2 regions of the Fructilactobacillus cliffordii genome follow, and region 2 is predicted to be linked to the other one. Evidence: predicted binding sites of a transcription regulator. Region 2 holds the regulator's gene; the other holds the start of a gene.
What was found. The regulator LexA, encoded in region 2, represses DNA repair genes until DNA is damaged. The targets are predictions, from matches to a motif close to CNAACANNTGTTNG.
Positions count from the first base shown of each region.

Region 1: the regulator LexA is predicted to act here: its motif matches at 10,057-10,070, upstream of uvrB (excinuclease ABC subunit UvrB).

Region 1 is NZ_CP097117.1:485,859-497,680, forward strand. Features, by position in the region: gene gap (type I glyceraldehyde-3-phosphate dehydrogenase) at 1-389, opposite strand, end outside; tRNA gene M3M38_RS02480 (tRNA-Arg) at 637-708, shown strand; gene M3M38_RS02485 (phenolic acid decarboxylase) at 771-1,277, opposite strand; gene clpP (ATP-dependent Clp endopeptidase proteolytic subunit ClpP) at 1,482-2,108, shown strand; gene whiA (DNA-binding protein WhiA) at 2,170-3,102, opposite strand; gene M3M38_RS02500 (gluconeogenesis factor YvcK family protein) at 3,115-4,122, opposite strand; gene rapZ (RNase adapter RapZ) at 4,112-5,005, opposite strand; gene uvrA (excinuclease ABC subunit UvrA) at 5,090-7,945, opposite strand; gene uvrB (excinuclease ABC subunit UvrB) at 7,964-9,973, opposite strand; gene trxB (thioredoxin-disulfide reductase) at 10,115-11,044, opposite strand; gene M3M38_RS02525 (NAD(P)H-dependent glycerol-3-phosphate dehydrogenase) at 11,138-11,822, opposite strand, start outside.
Region 2 is NZ_CP097117.1:45,452-57,273, forward strand. Features, by position in the region: gene M3M38_RS00230 (ArgE/DapE family deacylase) at 1-522, shown strand, start outside; gene M3M38_RS00235 (deoxynucleoside kinase) at 570-1,199, opposite strand; gene M3M38_RS00240 (hypothetical protein) at 1,321-1,530, shown strand; gene M3M38_RS00245 (CPBP family intramembrane glutamic endopeptidase) at 1,517-2,212, shown strand; gene M3M38_RS00250 (hypothetical protein) at 2,229-2,855, shown strand; gene M3M38_RS00255 (phosphatidylglycerophosphatase A family protein) at 2,859-3,359, shown strand; gene lexA (transcriptional repressor LexA) at 3,414-4,049, opposite strand; gene M3M38_RS00265 (DUF896 domain-containing protein) at 4,193-4,447, shown strand; gene M3M38_RS00270 (YneF family protein) at 4,479-4,697, shown strand; gene M3M38_RS00275 (lysophospholipid acyltransferase family protein) at 4,714-5,355, opposite strand; gene M3M38_RS00280 (tRNA1(Val) (adenine(37)-N6)-methyltransferase) at 5,432-6,184, shown strand; gene M3M38_RS00285 (GIY-YIG nuclease family protein) at 6,171-6,464, shown strand; gene rpsB (30S ribosomal protein S2) at 6,609-7,352, shown strand; gene tsf (translation elongation factor Ts) at 7,429-8,286, shown strand; gene pyrH (UMP kinase) at 8,412-9,134, shown strand; gene frr (ribosome recycling factor) at 9,140-9,700, shown strand; gene M3M38_RS00310 (hypothetical protein) at 9,720-10,118, shown strand; gene M3M38_RS00315 (isoprenyl transferase) at 10,168-10,908, shown strand; gene M3M38_RS00320 (phosphatidate cytidylyltransferase) at 10,923-11,711, shown strand; gene rseP (RIP metalloprotease RseP) at 11,731-11,822, shown strand, end outside.

The sequences.
Region 1 (11,822 bases), 440 kb from region 2:
GTAATGTCACCAGCAGGAGCTGAAATCAATACCCGTTTTGCACCGGCATCCAAGTGAGCTTGTGATTTTTCTTTGGAAGTGTAGAAACCAGTACATTCAAGTACGAAGTCAACACCATCGTTCTTAACCCAAGGAATGTTCTTAGCATCACGTTCTGCGTAAACAGGAATGCGCTTACCATCAACGATGATTGCGTCTTCAGTGGATTCCACTTTGCCAGGGAAACGACCGTGAACAGAATCATACTTCAATAAGTAAGCTAACATTGAAGGGGTAGTTAAGTCGTTAATTGCAGCAACTTCGATCCCTTCAGCGCCTAGTTCGTGAATCCGACGGAATGCAAGACGACCAATTCGTCCGAAACCATTAATACCAATCTTTGTAGTCATAATCGGCTTCCTCCTTCAGGAATATCTAATATTTAATACGTAACTATCTTACCACCTTTGTCAGGAAATGTCAGTGATTTCCCCTCAAGCTTAAAGCGGTTCCATAATCACGTGCATTGATAGCCAGTCACTAGCTAACTACGGTTTTTAGTATAGCAAACCACCATTTGAATTCAAACCAAACGATTTTAAAGTTAGGGGTTGATTATTAGCGTTGAATCATTTAATATAATAAGAGTGTTCTGACGCGCCACTAGTGTAATGGATAGCACGTAAGATTCCGGTTCTTGAGATGGGGGTTCGATTCCCTCGTGGCGCACTAAGATAAAGCAGATGAGAAATCTCATCTGCTTTTTAATTTAGAAAAAATTAAGCATATCATTAAAGCTTACCAGTTTTAATATCATTAACCATTCCCTGATATGGCGCTTGCGCTATTACATTCTCATTATTGACTCCTCGATGTTGTTGAAATGTAATCGTTGAAAATTCAGAAACAACAGTTTTTGGATAAGTGGGATATTGATTCCGTGCTTCATGCATCTTATCAATAAAATCATTTTGATAACAAACTGTGAGTTTTGGATGTTCATCGACCCACTTCGGAAAGAAAATTTCTCCGTGCGTTTTATTTTTATTAGGCATAAAATCCAATGACACATCCGTACCCGTGGGTTCCGTCCAAGCAACTTTGAAAATCCCTGGGGTTAATTCCACAAGATTAACCTTCTGATTTCTTACCCAGCGACCACCGACGATCCCACTATGGATTCTGTAATCAATCGTATCCTCATTTTTAATATAAATTTCATATTCCCACCCATTGTCATAGGTATAAATTAGTTGCATTCCCAAAAAATCTTGCAAGTCTAAAATTTCGTTTTTCATTTTGATCCTCCTTTTAAATTTATTTTTATACGGTAAATAATACACTAACGAGTAATGCATTTTACTAATAAGATATAAATTTATTAGTAAAATGATGATACAATTTAATCCAGTCTCGTTTAATGCAAAGTCACTTTCATAAGCTCTTTGTTTGACCTTGACTGACCATCATTGTAAGATAAACTCACGAATTAAAAAATTCCAATTAAATTTAAAGAAGAAAGAGAGGATTCAACTATGCCATTAGTTCCAACAGTCGTTGAAAACTCACCTCAAGGTGAACGCGCATATGACATCTACTCACGATTACTAAAAGATCGCATTATCATGCTTTCCGGAGAAATTGAAGACAACATGGCCAACGCCGTGATTGCCCAACTGCTATTCTTGGACGCCCAAGATTCTGACAAGGACATCTACTTATACATCAACTCCCCAGGTGGAGTCATTACTTCCGGAATGGCCATTTACGATACCATGAACTTCATCAAAGCCGACGTGCAAACGATCGTCATGGGAATGGCCGCTTCGATGGCCAGCGTTTTGGCTACGGCCGGAACCAAAGGTAAACGGTTTGCTTTGCCACATGCCCAAATCATGATTCACCAACCATCTGGTGGTGCGCAAGGTCAACAAACTGAAATTGAGATTGCTGCCAAAGAAATTCTGCGAGCTCGCAAGATGATTAACGAACTCTTAGCAGATCACTCCGGTCAGCCGCTCTCTAAGATTGATCGTGATACCGAACGGGATAACTACCTCACTGCTCCCGAAGCAGTTGATTATGGCTTGATTGACGGTATTATGAAGAACAGTTCCGATCGAAAATAAGCAATAACTAAAAAGTGTCGAGAATTAATTTTCTCGGCACTTTTTTTATTTGGCAGTGACATTACGGCTCGGCCCGTAACTTCTCTGCGTAGTCGTTAATCTTATGTAACCGGTGATTAATCCCCGACTTGGAAATCGGTCCGTTCGCAACCAACTCGCCGAGTTCTTTCAAACTAACTTCCTGATTTTTCAAGCGCGTTTCGGCAACGTCGCGCAGTTTCGGTGGCAAGGACTCAAGTCCCACCCGTTCTTCAATCAGTTGGATGTTTTCAATCTGACGGGTCGACGCGTTCGCCACCTTATTCATGTTGGCATTTTCGCAATTAACCAACCGGTTGACTGAGTTACGCATGTCGCGGACAATCCGGATGTCTTCAAACTTCAGCATCGCATTGGTGGCCCCAATCAGCTGTAAGAAATCCGCAATCTTTTCGGCTTCTTTCAAGTACACAATGTAACCACTGCGCCGCTTGGTTTGCTTGGCACCTAAGTGATACTGATTCATCATCTCGGTCAGCATCTCACTGTGATCTTCGTACAAAGAATAAATTTCTAGGTGATACCGCGAGGTTTGGGGATTATTGACCGATCCCCCGGCCAAAAAGGCTCCGCGTAAATAGGAACGGACTTGTAAATCATCTTGTAACAACTCCACCGGGACCCGTTCTAAAATCTGATAATGATCTAAAATTCCCAAGTCATCCAAAATAGCTTCCACCCGTTGCTGCAGGCGCACCACGTACAAATTATTCTTCTTCAGCTTCATCTTTTTCCGAACTACGACACTAGCCTTAACTTGATAAAACTGTAACAGCAACCGATAAATTCGTTGGGTAATCGCAGAATTTTCAGATTGGACTTCTAACGAGAAGTGTTGATTTGACAGTGTTAAGGTCCCATTCATCCGAATCAGCGCCATTAATTCCGCCTTGGCATTGGTACGATGGACCTCTAAGCGGGTGAGCTCCTTTTTCACATCACTAGCATATGACATCTTGGTGACCTCCTAATGATTGAATTTTGGTTGACCGAGCAAGCGAATCAGTTCGTTGGAAACAAGCTGACCATTATGAAAGGCACCGTGGTCTTTCAATTCTAAAAAGTCTGAGGAAATCACCCGACAACCTAGTTCCTTGAGACCTTGGTAGTCATGCCCGACGGGTTGTGATTCATCCCCCCAACGTTGATGATCAATGTAGCTCGCCGGGACCGGACGGTTATTAACTAGGACGGTGTTAATGAAGTTCTGCCCTAATTGCCGGTCTAAAACCCGCACGTGGTCGGCATCCGTAAAGTGATCCGTTTCACCTTTTTGAGTCATAATGTTACAAATATAGACCACCTCAGCACTCGTAGCTTTGACCGCTTCACCCACGTTGCTTACCATTAAGTTCGGCAGAATACTGGTATATAAGCTTCCGGGACCCAGCACGATTTGATCGGCGTTCATAATGGCCTCAATCACGTCGGGGACGGCCTCCGGTTGGTGATCATTAGTCGGAGATTCCACCCAGACCCGCTTCACCAGCTTATCAGCCGCCGTAATCTCTGCTTCTCCGGCTAATTGACTGCCGTCACTAAACTCGGCATGCAGCACCAGTTCTTCATCACAAACCGGGTAAACGTGCCCGTCGACTTTCATCATCCGGGTTAATTCCTGCACTGCGTCAAAGAAGCCGCCTTCCATTTCGGAAAGTGCCGTAATAATTAAATTACCAATCGCATGCCCGGACAAAAATTTATCCGAAGACTTAAACCGGTACTGAAAAATATCTAGGTATAGCTCTGGCAATGTGGATAAGGCCACCAGGACGTTGCGGATATCTCCCGGGGGTAACACGTTAATGTAGTTCCGCAAAATTCCGGACGAACCGCCATCGTCAGCCACCGTCACGACGGCCGTGATATCCACGTCGCGTTTCTTTAAGTTTCTTAGAATCACGGGCAACCCGGTTCCTCCGCCAATCACCACCATCCGGGGACGATCAATTCGTTTCGCAACTTTATCTACCATTGGGTTTCTCTGCTCCTTTGTGTCGTTGAATGTCGCGGTGGGTAATATTTACCACGTAGCCCAGTTCACGCAAATGATGCGCCAACCGTTCGGTCATCGCCACGGAGCGGTGCTGCCCACCCGTACAACCAATCGCAATTGTCTCGCTGGATTTCGAACTTTGTCTAATGCGGGGCAATTCAAATTCGAGGAGATTGAGGGTTTTGTTAAAAAAGGTCTCCGCGCTATCCTGTTCCATGACGTAGTCATAAACTGGTTGATCCTGACCAGTTTGATCCCGGAGTTCGGGGATGTAATATGGATTAGAAATGAAACGCACGTCAAACACCATGTCAGCATCCAAGGGCAGTCCGTGCTTAAAACCAAAAGACATTAGCTCCACATGAAATTGCGGTAGCTCGTGCTGTTCAAATCGTTTCACAATTTTTGCTTGTAAGTCTTGTGGCTTAAGATCCGTGGTATCAATTACCCAACTAGCATTGTCCCGCACTTCAGCCAGGAGCTTCCGTTCCTTTTCAATACCGTCAACCACCCGTCCGTTCCGAGCTAACGGGTGATCCCGCCGACTTTCTTCGTAGCGGGAGACCAGCTTTTCGGTGTTCGCATCCAGGAAAATGACTGCTTCCCGGTCATTGTGTCGTTTGGCAATCTTAAGCAACAATTCCACTACGGCTTGACTTGATTCAGCGGAACGTAAGTCTAAGACTACGGCCACCTGATTAATTTCACTGGAAGTGCGCAATAATTCGGTAAATTTACCCATCAACGCCGTTGGCAGGTTATCAACACAAAAGTACCCCAAGTCTTCAAAGGTTTGGAGCGCCTTGGTTTTGCCTGCTCCACTCATTCCGGTTATAACTACCAATTGATCATCTTTTCGCATTGCCCTCTCCTCCAAACTTTGTCTAAGTATAGCATACCGGGTGTTTCATCCCCAGCAAAAAAGAACCGTCAGTGACGATTCTTTTTAGTCTAATGCAGCTTTCGTACGTTCTGTGTCCTGCGCTAAAATTGGTTTTAAATATTGACCCGTGTAACTCTCAGAAACGGTCGTAATTTCTTCCGGCGTTCCGGTGGCCACGACGGTTCCACCGGCATCTCCACCTTCCGGACCGAGATCAATCACATGGTCGGCTTGCTTAATCACGTCCATGTTGTGTTCGATGATCAAAACAGTATTGCCTTCATCCACGAGGGCCTGCAAAACTTGCAACAAACGTTTCACATCGTCCGTATGTAATCCCGTCGTTGGTTCATCGAGAATGTAAAAGTTCTTGCCGGAGGAACGTTTATGCAGTTCTGATGCCAATTTCATCCGCTGGGCTTCCCCACCGGAGAGGGTTGTCGCCGGTTGTCCGAGTTTTACGTAACCGAGTCCGACGTCGGCAATCGTTTGCAATTTCCGGGTAATCTTGGGAATTGCCGAGAAAAAGTCAAGGGCTTCGCGTACCGTCAGGTCTAAAACTTCGGCAATGTTCTTGCCCTTGTATTCCACCTGCAGAGTTTCGGCATTGTACCGTTTGCCGTGACAAACTTCACACGGAACGTACACGTCTGGTAAGAAATCCATCCCAATCTTCAGGATTCCATCACCATGACAGGTTTCACACCGTCCCCCCTTGATGTTAAAGCTAAAGCGGCCCTTATGGTAACCGCGCAATTGCGCTTCATTCGTTTTGGCAAATAAATCGCGAATATCATCAAAAACACCCGTGTAGGTGGCTGGATTACTTCGTGGTGTCCGGCCAATCGGACTCTGATCGATGTTAACCAGTTTTTCAATCTGCTGGTAACCGGTAATTGATTTATACTTCCCGGGCTTGGCAGAATTATGGTTTAACTTCTGGGCCAGTGCCCGCTTTAAAATGTCATTTACAAGGGTCGATTTCCCAGAGCCAGAGACCCCGGTAACCACGTTCAGTTCCCCTAACGGAAACTTCACCGTGATGTTTTTTAGGTTATTGGCTTGGGCGCCCTTCACCGTCACAAACTTCCCGTTTCCGGTCCGTCGTTGCAGTGGGACTGGAATAAACTTTTTGCCTGATAAATATTGTCCCGTCAACGAGTTCGGGTTCTGTTCCACTTCGGCGGGAGTTCCGGTTGCCATAATCCGACCACCGTTCGCACCGGCTCCCGGACCGACGTCCACGAGGTAGTCAGCCGCGAGCATCGTTTCCTGATCGTGTTCTACCACGACCAAGGTGTTACCGAGGTCGCGCATCTGCTTCAGTGACTTAATCAAGCGGGCGTTATCCCGTTGGTGCAGTCCAATCGAGGGTTCATCTAACACGTAGAGAATCCCCGAGAGGTTAGAACCAATTTGGGTAGCCAGACGAATTCGTTGGGCTTCCCCTCCAGAGAGGGTGCGCGCTGCTCGTGACAGGGTTAGGTAGCTTAGTCCCACGTTGAGCAGAAAGTCCAACCGATCACTAATTTCCTTGATTACTGGTTGCGCAATCGTGGTATCCTGCTCGCCGAGATCAACGTTTTGAAAGAAGTTAAATTCCTCCGTGATGTTTTGTTCACAGACTTCGGCAATGCTTAACCCGTTAATCTTAACGGCCAGCGCTTTTTGGTTTAATCGCAATCCATGACAAGCCTGACAGGTTAATTCCCGCATGTACTTGCGCATCTGGTCGCGGGTGAAGTCACTGTTAGTGTCCCGATAGCGACGGGCAATGTTCGTCATGACCCCTTCAAACGGCACATCGGCATCGCGAACGCCCCCAAAGTCACTTTCATAGTGGAAATGAAATTCTTTCCCCTTGGATCCGTACAAAATCAATTCCCGTTGGTCCTTCGGTAATTTTTCAAACGGGACATCCATATCAATGTCAAAGGCCGTGGCCGCTTGTTCCAATAATGTCGGGTAGTACTTGGAGCTAATCGGATTCCATGGCTCAATCACCCCATCGCGTAGCGTTTTACTGGAATCTGGAATCACCAATTCTTCATCCACCTCTAGCTTAGCACCCAGTCCGTCACATTCTGGACAAGCCCCTAATGGTGAGTTAAACGAAAAGAGCCGGGGTTCTAATTGCCCCACGGTAAAGCCACACACAGGACAGGAATAATGTTCCGAAAAGAGCATCGGTTTCCGTTGACCGAGAAAGTCAAGGGTGGCATACCCCTCACTCAAACGTAACGCCGTCTCTAGGGAATCAGACAACCGGGCGTTAATCCCTGGTTTCACCACAATCCGGTCAATCACAATGCTAATGTCGTGCCGTTGGTTCTGATTCAACTCTAGGTCATCGTTAACATCATGTTGTTCCCCGTCCACGATAATCCGGACGAAGCCTTCCTTTTTAATTCGTTGCAGCACCTTTTTGTGCTGGCCCCGTTTGGCACGCACAATTGGCGACAAAATTTGCATTTTCGTCCGCTCTGGCAGTTCCATGATGCGGTCAATCATTTGGTCCACCGATTGGCTCCGAATTACCGTGCCGTCGTTCGGACAGACCGGAGTCCCTACCCGAGCCCACAACAAGCGCAGGTAATCATTAATTTCCGTAACTGTTCCCACGGTGGAACGGGGGTTTTTTGACGTCGTTTTCTGGTCAATCGAAATCGCCGGACTCAATCCGGTGATTGAATCAACGTCTGGCTTATTCATCTGACCCAGAAACTGGCGGGCGTATGACGACAGACTTTCCACGTACCGGCGTTGACCTTCCGCATATAAAGTATCAAATGCCAGCGAACTCTTTCCTGATCCAGAGAGACCCGTCATTACTACGAGCTGGTTTTTCGGAATGTCCACATTCACGTCCTTTAAGTTGTGTTCCCGGGCGCCGCGAATTTTAATGGCATCATTGGCCATGGTCTCCACCTCCTTTAATTATGAATCCATTTCTTGCTTTAATTTTTTAATCGTATCCCGCAGGTTTGCCGCCTGTTCAAAGTCTAGTTGTTGCGCCGCCGTCTGCATTTCATCACTCAGATTTTTCAGGACCACTTGTTGTTCCTTGACACTCATTTGTTCAAAGTCAGACTCTGCAAACGGTTTTTCCTTGTTGTAATGATCATCTTCGGTTTGTTTGTAAGCCGAAATGACTTTTTCCACCGGTTTAATGATGGTGTGCGGTTGCTGGTGGTGGGCTTCGTTATACGCAATTTGCTTGTCCCGCCGCCGCTGGGTTTCATCCATGGCTAACTGCATTGAGTCCGTCACATGATCGGCGTACATGATCACGTGCCCGTCTTCGTTCCGAGCGGCCCGCCCGATGGTTTGAATCAGGGAGCGTTCGTTCCGTAAGAAACCTTCCTTATCAGCGTCCAAAATGGCCACCAGTGAAACTTCCGGTACGTCAATTCCTTCCCGCAGGAGGTTAATTCCAATCAGAACGTCAAATTTTCCCAACCGCAAGTCCCGCAGAATCCGCGTTCGTTCCAGGGTTTTGATGTCACTGTGCAGGTATTTCACTTTTACCCCCAGATCCTTAAGATAATCGGTTAAATCCTCGGCCATCTTTTTGGTCAAGGTTGTCACAAAGGTCCGTTGGTTTTTCTTGACCCGCGCGTTAATTTCGCCCAGTAAGTCATCCATCTGATCCTTAGTCGGTCGCACTTCGACGGTTGGATCCAGTAACCCAGTTGGTCGAATAATCTGTTCTACCACCTGACTGCTATGTTCCAGTTCGTAATCACCGGGAGTAGCTGACATGTAAACCACCTGGTGAATGTGCTTTTCAAACTCATCAAAGTTTAACGGTCGGTTGTCATAGGCACTCGGTAACCGAAAGCCGTAGTCAATTAGCTGTTTCTTGCGGGCTCGATCTCCCTTTAACATTCCCCGAACTTGGGGCACTGTTTGGTGTGATTCATCGATAAACATCAAGAAGTCTTTGGGAAAGAAATCCAGCAGCGTATACGGTGGTTCGCCCGGTTTCCGGCGATCCATGTAACGTGAGTAGTTTTCAATTCCCGACGTGTAACCCATTTCCCGCATCATTTCCAGGTCGTAAGTTGTCCGTTGCTTTAATCGTTGGGCTTCTAGGAGTTTACCGGAGTGTTCTAACTTTCCGACTTGGGTTTCCATGTCGGTTTTAATTTCTGGCAAAGCCACCCGCATGATTTCATCATTGGTCAAAAAGTGGGTCGCCGGAAAGAGTGTCACCGACGTGGGTTCTCCCAAGACTTCCCCCGTTAAGGTGTTGACTTGAGTAATTTTGTCAATTTCATCGCCAAAGAATTCAATCCGGTAGGCGTTTTGCGTTCCAGAAGCCGGAAAAACCTCCACGGTATCCCCATGGACCCGAAAACGACCCCGATCAAAGTCAATGTCGTTGCGTTGAAACTGGATGTTAACCAGCTTCCGGAGCAAAACGTCGCGTTCCATTTCATCACCAACCCGTAGCGAAACGGTATGATTTTGGTATTCTTCGGGATTCCCCAATCCAAAGATAGAGGAAACAGAAGCCACCACAATCACATCGTTCCGAGACAATAACGCACTCGTCGCAGCATGTCGTAGTTGGTCGATTTCATCGTTAATCGATGCATCCTTTTCAATGTAGGTATCACTTGAAGGAACGTAGGCCTCTGGTTGATAGAAATCGTAGTAACTAACGAAGTATTCCACGGCATTGTGCGGAAAAAACTCCTTGAGCTCGTTATATAACTGCCCCGCCAGGGTCTTATTATGAGCCAACACTAAAGTAGGCCGATTTTGATCCCGAATGATGTTAGCCATCGTGAACGTTTTTCCCGTTCCCGTAGCTCCCAACAGGGTTTGTTCTTTATCGCCAGCAGCTAAACCAGCGTCAATCTTGTGAATTGCCGTGGGTTGGTCACCGGTTGGTTGGTACTTTGAAACCAACTCAAATTGATTTTGTGTTTTTGTAACCATTTGATCCTCTTATTCTTAATTGGTGATTAATCGTAAGTGCTAGTTGTTCCAGTCAACTAGGTCAGTGTTATTATCTTAGCACACGAACATACTTTCGCCAAACAAAAAAGAAGCACTCCCAGAGTCCTTCCTTTTGGTAAATTATTTGCTTTTAACGGATTCCACGTAGTCAAAGACCGCTTGACCAGCAATTCCACCATCACCAACGGCAGTGGTAATCTGGCGCAAATGCTTCTTGCGGACGTCTCCAACGGCAAAAATCCCAGGTACGTTCGTTTCCATTTCGTCATTGGTCAAAATCCAACCTTGTTCATCGGTAATGCCCAGGTCTTTAAAGGCCTCGGTAATTGGCAAAATGCCAACGTATACAAACACCCCGGCCGTTGGCAGTTCGCTGGTTGCGCCAGTTTGATTATTCTTCAATGCAACCCCAGAAACCTTTTTGCCATCACCAAGAATTTCAGTAACATTACTATTCCAAATAAACTCAATGTTGTCACGGGCAAAGGCGCGTTCCTGTAAGATCTTTTGGGCCCGAAGTTGATCCCGGCGGTGCACAACCGTCACTTTTTTTGCCAAGTTAGCCAAGTAAGTAGCTTCTTGAACGGCAGAATCCCCACCACCGACTACAACAACGTCTTCATTCTTAAAGAAGGCTCCATCACAAACGGCACAGTAAGAAACTCCCCGACCACCATATTCATCTTCACCAGGAACTCCGAGTTTCCGGTATTCTGAACCAGACCCAATGATGACCGCTGGTGCCTCAAACTGGTCTTCGGCAGTATGAACAATTTTTTGGTCCCCAGCTAACTCAATCCCAGTGACTTCACCATAGGCATATTCCACCCCAAATTGGGTACTACTTTCGTACATTTTTTCAGATAAGTCTGGACCCAGAATGGATTTAAACCCCGTGTAGTTTTCAATCTCAGCGGTATTGTTCATCTGGCCCCCATACACACCCCGATCAAGCATTAAAACAGAAAGTTCGGCTCGCGAAGCGTAAAGAGCGGCGGTCATTCCCGCTGGTCCAGCTCCGATTACAATTACATCGTATTTTTTGGTCATTTTGTTCACCTCATTTAGTGGTTAACTTTCAATAGCTTTATCCTAACACACTTACTTAAAGTTAGTAACTTATTTAGCTCACAACTACTTTGGTTAACCATTTTCCGTTTGCCCTTCCCGCGTCATTAAAGCGTGAATAGCATCTGGAACGGTTTCTTCTTGTTCGAGGACGGCGTGAATTGCTTCGGTAATTGGCATCGAAATTCCGGTTGTCTGAGCTAAGTCATAAGCGGCTTGACTAGTGGCAATTCCTTCAATCACCATGCCCATGTTAGCGACCACTTCGTCGAGCGGAACGCCCTGACCTAGTTGGTAACCAGCTCGGTAGTTCCGCGAGTTCGTGCTGGTCGCCGTAACAATCACATCCCCCATTCCGGATAAACCGGCAAAGGTTAACGGGTTAGCACCAAAGCTCACCCCTAATCGCGAAATTTCGGCCACTCCCCGGGTCATCAAAGCCGCTCGGGAATTGTCCCCGTAACCTAATCCAGCTAGGGCGCCCGATGCGAGGGCAATAATGTTCTTGAGGGCGCCGCCAAATTCAACCCCAATGACATCTGAGTTGGTATAAACCCGAAAGTACTCATTCATAAATAATTTTTGGAAGTGTTTAGCGGCGTCAAAATCATCACTCGCCACCGTTACCAAGGTCGGATCGTGTTGGGCAACCCCTTCGGCATGACTGGGACCCGAAAGCACCGCAATACTGGTACGGTGATTAGGATCAATTGTTTCTGCCAGCACCTGGGAAATCCGCAGGTAGGTTTTGGTTTCCAAT
Region 2 (11,822 bases):
GCCCAAATTTTTGCCGACTTACCGGTTGACCCAACTCTCGGCCACGTGCAACACAGTGTGACGGTGATTCGTGGGGGAGAACAGGTGAACACGATTCCAGATGCCGCTGAATTATTGGGAAACGTGCGACCAACCTCCACATTTGGTAACCAGGCAGTAGGCAAGTTACTGCAAACCACGATTGACCAGTTAAACGAAACCACTGATTACGAGTTAGAACTCCAGGTGATTCACGACTTTTATCCAGTTGAGAGTCAAGCGGACGAGTGGTTAGTGCGAAACGCGGTAGAAATCTCACAGGTCAACTATCCGGATCGGCAAATTCATGCCGGCATCGATAATGGAGCGACGGATGCAAGTGTGTTTGTTAAACAGAATCCTGAGCTTCCTGTCATCGTTTTGGGTCCCGATAAAGCGGGAACGTCCCACCAACGGACCGAACACACGACCATTAGTAGTTATTTGAATACAATTAACATTTATAAGAACCTGGCAACTCAATTTTTTGCGACCCAGGCCTAACGAAAGAGCACGATTAGAATGATTTCTAACCGTGCTCTTCTAGTTAATTACAGTTTTTTGATTTTTTCATCAATTTGCTTTAAAACGATGGCCGCATTTTCAGGATCCTGCAGGTCATAAGTTTGTAAATCAATCTTCATTTTGGGGCTAACGTCGTAGTCCTCATACCATTGTTGGTAGGCTTGCCACATTTTGTGATAGTAAGCCTCCAACTCTGGATTATCGTCAAATTGTTCGTAATCACGACCCCGTTTTTTAATCCGGGCCAAAATTGTGGGAAAATCAGCGTCGGCATACACCAGCAAGTCGGGACGTTGCTTGGGCATTTCTGCTAATTCAGCCATCATGTTGTCCAAGAGTTTGAGGTAAACTGATAGTTCGATGTCAGAAATGTTACCGGCTGCATTATTTTCTTTGGTGAACAATGCATCCTCGTAAATAGAGCGGTCCAGGACGTTATTGTCATCGGCTAAGGCCTTTTTAATCATCGCAAATCGTTTGTTTAAAAAGTAAATCTGCAGCAAAAAACCATATTGTTGGGGATTTTTGTAGTAGAGGGGTAAAACCGGATTGTCCCCCACCGGTTCATAAAACGGTTTGGTGTGGAGGTGTTCAGCAAGTTTACCGGTCAGCGTGGTTTTGCCGACCCCAATCATTCCAGCAGTAATTATCACCATAAAGAGCTCCTTCTTCTATAATAAGATTAGTATAGCACGCCCGTGAATTTCGATAAAATAGCGGAGCCTCGCGGCGAGTTATGGTATCCTAGTAATAATTCGATTTAGTGATGGTGAGCAAATGAAGTGGTTAGATGGATTTTTAATTGTGGTGGGCTTGTTGATAATGGGCTGCAGTTATTTTGTAACGGGTCGGTTACAAGTTGGGATTTTTCTATTAGGAGTGGGAATCGGGCTACAAGCACTTGTGATTCCCATCGTTGTTTTGATCTGTCAACGTTACTTTAGCCATCCAGAAAGGGATGAGGAACACCCCCATGAATTTAAGTGAAATCGGTCAATTTATTAAACGACTACTGGTATTTATTCTATTAGTTGGTTTGGTGGTCGTGGTTCCCGTGCCGATGCTGTTCTTGCAACATTCGCATTTTCAAATGGGAATGGTGATTGGCATAGCCGTGATTTACATCGTTGTTTATTTAATTTCCATTTGGTTAGCATTTAAAGCATATCAACGGGTTTGGCACCAACCAAACGGTAAATTGACTAAATCGGATTGGAAGTTGATCATTGTTTCGTTGTTTGAATTTTTTGCAGTAGAAATTGTGATTGGAATTGTGGCGCAACTAATGCATCTTCCCGCTGGAAGTGAAAATAACCAGATTATTTACCAATTGCTCTCCAGTAGTCCGATTGTTTTGGTTTTAATGAGTGTAGGCATGGTCTTTTTAACGCCGATGCTTGAAGAACTAGTCTTTCGGGGATTTTTAATTCGCGGGGTATTAAACTGGGCACCTGGTTGGTTAGCCATGCTGATTAGTGGAATTGTTTTTTCCGCGGGGCATGCAAGTTCGAACTGGCTTAGCTTCTTGGTTTATGCAACGATGGGAGTTATTTTAGCCCGAGTTTATTTAAAGACGAATCGGATTCAGGCTTCGATGACCTTGCATTTTCTCAATAACTTATTCGCAACGATTATGATGGTGATTTCCATTCTGGGAAACGTCCACTAGAGAAAGGATGATCAATATGGATATTACAGAATTTAATTATTATCAAAATTTAAAAAGTCGGTTAACCAAGGTACAAGCGGAACTACAAGAGGAACGACAAGAATATTTAGATCGGATGGGGAATCTAAGCCAGTTGTACAATGACTATGACGTCGAAACGACTGAACAACTTGCCAATGCCTTAAATCATGGTGATGATGACCAGTTTACAACTGAAATTGAAACGGCCTTAACGAGTCACGATCAGGAATTTTTGCTTGCCAACGTCACCACCTTAAATCCGAGTGAAGCGCAAGTACTAGCTTCTATTCAAGGGGAAGCGGATGACGTGGCTACCGAAGCTTCCAAGGTAGAGAAGTTCTACCGGGAATTTGCATTACCAATTATCGAACGATTACAAAATAATCGGATGATTCACGTCGAAGACTTAACGACTTCTGGAAGCAATAGCGATACGGTGGTAGAAATTAATTATTTCTCAACGTTTGATGACTTTAAGGAAGATTTTAATGGTGCGGCTTACGTGGGCGAAGTAATCGAACAACGTTTGCAAGATCAAAAACCGATTAGTTTGATTATTACGGAACAAAATTATCCTAACGAATACGATGTAACGGTGATGCCGGAAAATGAGGAGGGCTAAGCAATGGTCGACAAACGAGATTATAAGTATCCAGATACCCAGGCCTATGATCAGGTGATTAAATTTTTGAACGATAATGGCGTGACCGTCCGCGATATTTCCAAGGTGACCTATAACTTACAAAAACAATTTATTAACATTCCCAGCATGGAATACGTGGATAAGATTGTGATTGATGTTTTGCATAAACGAGAAGTATTAAATAATGCATTGGTGGGGATGGAAATTGATCGATTAGCAACCAATCATCAATTATCCGAACCACTGCAAAGTATCGTAGAACATGATTTAGGGGTCTTTGGAGTTGATGAGACCTTAGCATTAGGAATTGCCAACATCTACGGAACGATTGGAATTACCAATTACTGTGGTTTAGATACTAACAAGCAGGGCATTGTGAAGGCATTAGACCGGGAACAATCCCGAGTAACTACTTTTATTGATGATATTGTCGGAGCCGTGGCGGGAGCTGCTTCGGCTAAGATCGCCCACGAAAATTCATAATCACGAAAAAATAGCAATGTCCCATCCATGAGGGCATTGCTATTTTTGCTTTAATTATTTAATTTCGTTACGGTACAATCCCACAACTTTGCCAAGAATGACACAATTGTTTAAGATGATGGGGGCCATGGTATCATTTTCCGGTTGAAGCCGGAAGTGATCACTTTCCTTGTAGAATCGTTTACAAGTTGCTTCTCCTTCATCATTCATGGCAATTACGATTTCGCCATTTTCGGCATTGGGTTGTCGTTTTACAATTACCTGGTCGCCGTCTAGAATACCAATGTTAATCATACTTTCCCCGCTAATGGTCAGCATGAAAAGGTCGGCTCGCTGGTTTTGCAGTTCCGCTGGAATTGGGAAGTAATCGGTTGCTTCTTGAACTGCTAAGATGGGTTCTCCTGCTGCTACGGTTCCCAAAAGTGGCATTTCGTTTTCAGTGGAGTTGGGTTGAATCCCCAAGGATCGAATCCCGTCCTCCGTAATTTCTAAGGCTCGTGGCTTCGTGGGGTTTTTGGTGATGTAGCCCTTTTTTTCTAACCGAGAAAGGTGACCGTGAACCGTGGAAGTGGAAGACAGACCCACGGATTTCCCGATTTCACGAACAGTCGGTGGATAGCCGTGGTCAATGACGTTGTCATAAATAAATTGTAAAATGGCCTGTTGTTTTGGGTTAGCTTGCGAAGACATGTAAACACCTCAAATTCGTTTAGTAGCAATGCTTTTAGCGTACCATAAAATTAGGAGTTTGCAAACGTTAGTTCGCCCGTTTCCTGTTTTATTATGATTGATTTCATGCTATTATTAAAGAAATTAAAAAAGGGAGTGGCAGAATGGCTGAAGATGAAAAATTAAAGCAGTTAATTCCGCGGATTAATGAATTGGCAAAAAAGGCTAAATCAGACGCGGGTTTAACTGATGCAGAAAAAGCGGAACAAGAAAAGTTACGTAAAGAATACCTCAAACGGTTTAAATCAAACTTTCGGACCCAACTTGAAATGACCCAGTTGTATGATAAAGATGGAAATGAAGTAACTCCCGAACCGGTCAAAGAGGCTCAACGCAAGAAGAATTTGCGTGACGATTAATTATTAACTGTTCAGAAAGAAGGAATTTAACTTGGCAACTTGGATTTGGATTTTACTAGTAATTTTAGCGCTAGTGGCAGGAGCAGCTGGTGGATTTTTCATGGCCCGCAAGTATATGGAAAAATACTTAAAGGACAACCCACCGATTAACGAAGATCAGCTGCGAGCAATGATGTTACAAATGGGACAAAAACCATCAAAGAAAAAGCTGAATCAAATGATGATTGCAATGAAACGCAATGCTAAATAAGCTAAAGAAAAAACCACTATTTAGTGGTTTTTTCTTTAGGATCATGATAAACGTAATCCGGATTAATTTCGTTATCGAGCTTGGTAAAAGCGGCTGCCATTTGGGTTTCGATGGCGGCTTGTTCCTCGTCATTCAAGCGGTTGGATTTTTCGATATAAATGGGATCACCAAAGTTAATGTGAGCCCGCTTGCGTAAAAAGACCTGTTTTAAGGTTAAGGGACCTTGATAAACCACGGGGACCATGGGAACCTGGGCGGTTTTAGCGATTAAAGCCGCGCCTCCCTTTAATTTGGTTGAATGCCGCGTCCCAGAAGGAAAAATCAAAACGGAGAGATCAGTCTTACGTAAGACCTTAACGGGGCGCTTAACGACCGAAATTCCGGGATTATGGCGATCAACCGGTTCCACGTTACACTTGCGTAATCCCCAGGCTAAGATGGGATTTTTAAATAATTCCTTTTTAGCAAGAAAGAAGAAGTGTTTGGGTAAGAGAACGACGCCAAAGAAGAGCATGTCAAACCAGGTTCGGTGCGGGGCAATTAAGACATAGTTACCAGCCGGAACTCTCTGCCGATTCTGTACGTCCGGTTTGCCGTTGAAGATGATGATGATCCATTTGATTACTGAAAAAGCAAACGAATAAAACAATCGTCTCATCCTTTCTGTTGAGATGTAAAATTAACCTTTAATAGTATACCATGTTTGCTGAGAAAAAATGATGAGGAGAAAACGGATGGAGCAAGTGCAACTACGACCAGACGAACGAATCGACCAATTATACCGAAATCACATCCAAATCATTCAAAGTGATGCGGTGTTTTCCTTTTCGTTAGATGCGGTCATGCTGGCTCATTTTGCAAACGTAAAGCGCAGTGCCAAAGCCCAAATTGTTGACTTGTGTGCTGGAAATGGAGCGGTGGGTTTGTTTTTAAGTCAAAAAACGCACGGTCAGATTACAGAGGTCGAGATTCAATCCCGGTTGTGTGACATGGCGGAGCGCAGTGTCCAGTTAAACCAGTTAGAGCAACAGGTGCGGGTGGTTCATGCCGACCTTAACGATAGCTTACATTACTTTGCCAAGGAATCGGTTGATGCGGTCACGGTTAATCCACCGTATTTTCCCGTGAAAGTAACCAGTAAAAAAAATCCGAATCCGTATCTAGCAATTGCGCGCCACGAGTTAAAGACCAATCTAACTCAGGTGGTTACAACGGCTAGTGATCTTTTGAAAACCGGCGGGAAACTGTTTATGGTTCACCGACCGGACCGGTTGCCAGAGATTCTAGCCGAATTACAAGCTCATCGGTTGGCTCCCAAAGAGATTCAGTTTGTTTATCCTCGGGCAAATCAGGATGCGAACATGGTTTTAATTGCAGCGCGTAAGGATGGGCAAGCCAGCGGTCTCAAGGTCAGGCCTGCCATCGTTGTTTATGCAGGAGAAACGTATACCCCCTTTGTGCAGGAACTTTTATATGGAAGCAAATAAATTATTTTATTTTTACGTTCTGTTATGTGATGATGGGTCTTTTTACGGTGGCTTTACCACTGACGTATCCAAACGATTTCAGACACATCGAAGCGGCAAGGGAGCTAAATATACCAAAGTGCATCAACCAGTGTGCGTTCTTTATTCAGAAGCCTTTACGAATAAACGGGCAGCATTACAAGCTGAATATCGCTTTAAGCATCAATCTCGTCAGCAAAAAGAACGGTTTTTACAAGCACAGGGACTGACGCCACGGCAATGGAGGTTGTCGAGCAATTAGGTTGTTTTTTGTGGCGCTTTTTTGTATAATGAATCTTGGTATTAAATTACTAATACGCACCCAAGACGTTTTTCCTGGTAGTGCTCGGTTGAGTTCTGGGAATAATTTTGGGGAGGAAAAAACTATTTTTTATGGAGGCTGATTATGGCTGTAGTAACAATGAAACAATTATTAGAAGCTGGGGTTCACTTCGGACACCAGACCCGTCGTTGGAATCCAAAGATGGCTAAGTACATCTTTACGGAACGGAACGGAATTTACATCATCGACTTACAAAAGACGGTGAAACTTCTGGGAGTTGCTTACAACTTCATGAAGGATTCTGCTGCTGATGACGCTGTAGTTCTGTTTGTAGGAACTAAGAAACAAGCACAAGATTCAGTTGAAGAAGAAGCTAAACGTTCTGGTGCTTTTTACGTTAACCACCGTTGGTTGGGGGGAACCTTAACTAACTGGAACACCATCCAAAAACGGATTAAGTACTTGAAAGACCTGAAGAAAATGGCTACTGACGGTACTTTTGAACGGTTGCCAAAGAAAGAAGCTTCATTATTAGTTAAGCAAACTGAAAAGTTGGAACGTTTCTTAGGCGGAATCGAAGACATGCCTAAGGTTCCGGATGTAATGTTCATCGTGGATCCTCACAAAGAGCAAATTGCTTTGAAAGAAGCACAAAAATTAAACATTCCAGTAATTGCAATGGTTGATAATGATCCAGACGGAATTGATTACGTAATTCCTTCTAACGATGATGCCATTCGGGCCATTCGTTTGATTACTTCGACGATGGCTGACGCTATCATTGAAGGTCGTCAAGGTGAAGATGAAGTTAGTGAAGCATCCTTCGAACAAAGTGATGAAGAACCAGCTTCTGAAAACGAAGAATAATTAATTATCTGGCTGACTCTGTTTAGACCATTTCGGCCTAGTCGAGTCAGCTTTTTTAGACAAAAAGGAGTGCTAAGTGATGGCTAATATTACTGCTAAACAAGTAAAAGAATTACGGGACAAAACTAGTGCCGGAATGATGGATGCCAAAAAGGCTTTAGTTGAAGCTGATGGTGACGAACAAAAAGCAATCGAAATCCTACGGGAAAAAGGGGTTGCTAAAGCACGTAAGAAGAGTGGAAACACTGCTGCAAACGGATTAACCCAAGTAGCAATTGATGGTGACAAAGCTGCCATCGTGGAAGTTAACTCTGAAACGGACTTTGTGGCTGCCAACGATGATTTCAAGAACTTAGTGGATGCCATTGCCAGTGTAGTTGCTTTAGAACAACCTGAAGACGTGGCTGCTGCTTTGCAGTTATCCCTTGGCGACGACACGGTCGAAGATGCCATTATTCACACGAGCCAAATTACTGGAGAAAAGATTACGTTACGTCGGTTTGAAACCATGACTAAGAGCGGCGACCAAATCTTTGGTAAGTACCTACACAATGGTGGAGAAATTGGTGTCCTAGTTAAACTGGATGGCGCTAATGAAACGGTTGCTAAAGACGTTGCCATGCACGTGGCTGCTGAAAACCCAGAATTCTTAACGCAATCTGACATTTCTGCAGAACGGTTAGATCACGAAAAGGAAGAATTGAAGAAAGAAGCCTTAAACGAAGGTAAACCAGAAAACATCGTCGAAAAGATGGTTGCTGGTCGTCTGCACAAATTCTTAGCTGGAATTTGTTTAGCTGACCAACCATTCGTTAAGGACCAAGACCAAACGGTTGCCCAATATGTGGAAGGCAATGGTGGTAAGTTAGCTGCCTTTGTTCGTTACCAAGTTGGTGAAGGAATTGAAGAAGCTACTGAAGCTGAAGACGAATAATTAATTTGACTAAAGACTAGCAATTAACGTTGCTAGTCTTTTTTTCTGCCGTTACTGAGTCTGTTGTTAGATTACGATTTATGCTAAAATTAACGTAACAATTAATGCTTTCAGGGGGATATTTAATGGCTGACGTAAAATACAAGCGGGTTGTTTTAAAACTTAGTGGGGAAGCCCTGGCTGGTGCCAAGGGTTTTGGAATCAATCCGCCCGTAATTAAAAAAATTGCCGATGAAATTCGTGACGTTTACAATCAAGGGATTCAAATTGCGATTGTCGTTGGTGGTGGAAACATGTGGCGTGGAGAAGCCGGTGCCGAAATGGGAATGGAACGTGCTCAAGCCGATTACATCGGAATGTTATCCACGATTATGAATGGATTAGCATTGCAAGATAACCTAGAATCAGCGGGAGTTCCCACCCGATTACAAACTTCGATTGAAATGCGCCAAATTGCAGAGCCATACATTCGACGTAAAGCCGTGCGGCACCTGGAAAAAGGACGAATCGTTATCTTTTCTGGAGGGACCGGTAATCCATACTTCTCAACGGATACGACGGCTGTTCTTCGAGCTGCTGAAATTGATGCTGATGCCATTTTGATGGCTAAAAATGGAGTGGACGGAATTTACTCGGCGGATCCAAACACTGATCCAGATGCCAAGAAGTTCACCAAGCTAACTCAAATGGATATCCTGAACAAAGGCTTACACGTAATGGATTCAACTGCTAGTTCTTTATCAATGGATAATAACATCCCACTGGTGGTCTTTAACCTGAATGAACCAGGGAACATTAAAAAAGTCATTGAAGGCCAAAATATTGGAACGATTGTGGAGGGGAAATAATGCCAATGAATACCAAAGAATTGACTCAAGAAACAAAACGCAAAATGGATCGCGCTCAGTCGGTCTTGGAAAATGACCTAGGGCAAATGCGGGCTGGCCGTGCTAACGCTAGCATCTTAAAACCAGTGGTGGTTGATTACTATGGTGCGCAAACTCCATTGGCTCAAGTGGCTTCGATTTCAATTCCAGAACCACGGATGCTGATGATTTCTCCGTATGATAAAACCGCGTTAGAAAACATTGAAAAGGGAATTTTAGAAGCTGATTTGGGATTAAATCCGATGAATGATGGAGACAACATTCGGATTCAAATTCCACAATTAACGAACGAACGGCGCCAAGAAATTGCGAAAAAAGCCAAGGCGACTGGAGAACAAAGCAAGGTTGCAATTCGAAACGTTCGTCGCGAAGCAATGGATGCCATCAAACAAGCTAACAAAGATGATGAAGTTAATGATGACGAAGCGCACCAGTTAGAAGATCAAATTCAAAAACTGACGGATAGTGCCATTAAAGGAATTGATCAAATCGTGAAGGATAAGCAAGCATCCATCATGAACGATTAAGCTAGAGGAGCACGTAATCATGGAAGATGAAGCAGTAACACCAGGAACCCCTGAATTTGATAAGATGATGTTTAAGTTAAAGCAACCAATTAATGCGGTTAATCAGACTCAGTTTCAGTTTAACGATCAGCAACTAACGGAAATTCAACCGGGCATTTATGTCCTGCCAGTTTATGTGCAGGATGACTTTAACTTGTTCTTGGTGGGAGGTCGACTCGTGCAGTCTGATTGGGTCCTTGCTTTTTCCCATGGTACGATTGAAGCGGGAAATCAGGTTACGGATTTAAGCGAACCGATTCCCACCGGTGATGGTTTGAACCAATTAGGAGTACAAAGCCCAACCAGTGCGAATGATTTGTTAGAGTATTTTGACCAGCTTGTTCAGGCAGGTGTGGGCGAATGGAATTTGATTAAGTAAAGGGTGAGGTTGCTCATCCTTTCTTTACTTTTTGGAGCGAGGTAGTTTGATGGAAATTACGGAATTAGAGCGAAAACGGGTCCCGAAACACGTTGCTATTATTATGGATGGTAACGGTCGGTGGGCCCAGCGACGGCATCTTCCCCGAATTGCTGGGCATAAGCGGGGCATGGATGTGGTTGAAGACATCACGATTGCCGCTAGTGACCTTGGGGTGCAGGTGTTAACGCTCTATGCCTTTTCAACGGAAAATTGGAAACGGCCCGAAACCGAGGTTAATTACTTGATGAGCTTGCCCACCCGTTTTTTTAATAAATTTGTCCCTAAACTAATTGCTAATAACGTCCGGGTCAAAACCATTGGTGACAACGAGCAATTGCCGGCAGAAACGCAAAAAGCGGTCCGAAAAGCGCAGTTAGATACTCAGGCCTGTGATGGGATGATTTTAAATTTTGCGTTGAACTATGGTTCGCGGACTGAGATTACGGAAGCCGTGCAGGAAATCGCGACAGAAGTGCATGATGGTCAAATTGCTCCCGAAGAAATTACTGAGCAAACGGTTCAAAATCACTTGAAAACCAACTTTTTAGGCGAGCTGGCTGATCCAGATTTATTGATTCGGACCAGTGGCGAAGAACGCATCTCTAACTTTTTACTGTGGCAATTAGCTTATAGTGAACTCGCTTTTACGTCCAAACTCTGGCCCGATTTTACGCCCGCTGATTTTGAAGCGGAGTTGCTGGATTTTCAACAACGAAACCGCCGCTTTGGCGGTCTGAAAAATAAGTAGGAGAATTAATTACCATGAAGCAGAGAATTATTACCGCAGTGGTGGCCCTGGCCATTTTTATTCCCATCATTTTAATGGGTGGTTGGCTAGTCGAACTAGCAGCCGTGGCATTAGCACTGGTTGCCATGGCAGAAGTGTTTATCATGAAAAAGCAAATCATTATTTCCGTGGAAGCCTTGATTGCTTTTGTAGGGGTGGCAGCCTTGGTCTTGCCTAGTTTAATTACGGGCTGGCTTCCTGCTAACGTTAGTCCCAATTTTGCTTTTTACATTTTAGTTTTATTGCTACTTTTGTGTACTGTGTTTTTCAACAAGAGTTTTAATTTTGATGATGCGGGTGTGTATACACTAGCGATGCTCTACATCGGGTTTGGCTTTCACTACTTTGTGATGGCACGTCACGATGGGTTAGTCGTTCTGTTTTATGCCCTGCTAATCGTTTGGTGTACTGATACGGGTGCTTATTTCATCGGTAAGTACATGGGAAAGCACAAGTTGGCACCGCACGTTTCTCCTAACAAAACCTGGGAAGGTTCTGTCGGGGGCGTGCTTGTGGCAACGATAGTTTGTACCGTTTACGTGATGTTCTTCCCGGTTAGTCATGCGAGTTTAATGACCATGATTTTATTGACTGTTATTTTATCCATCGCGGGTCAATTAGGAGACTTAGTTGAATCTGCTTTGAAGCGGTACTATGGAGTGAAAGACTCTGGAAAGATTCTTCCCGGTCACGGTGGGATTTTAGATCGTTTTGATAGTTTGTTGTTTGTGCTGCCGTTGCTCCATCTGTTAGGAATTGTGTAAATGAAAGGCAGGTGGTCTTTTGATAACCACAATTATTAGTTTTATCATTGTTTTTGGAATTCTCGTGTTTGTCCACGAATTTGGGCACTTTATCGTGGCAAAACGCGCAGG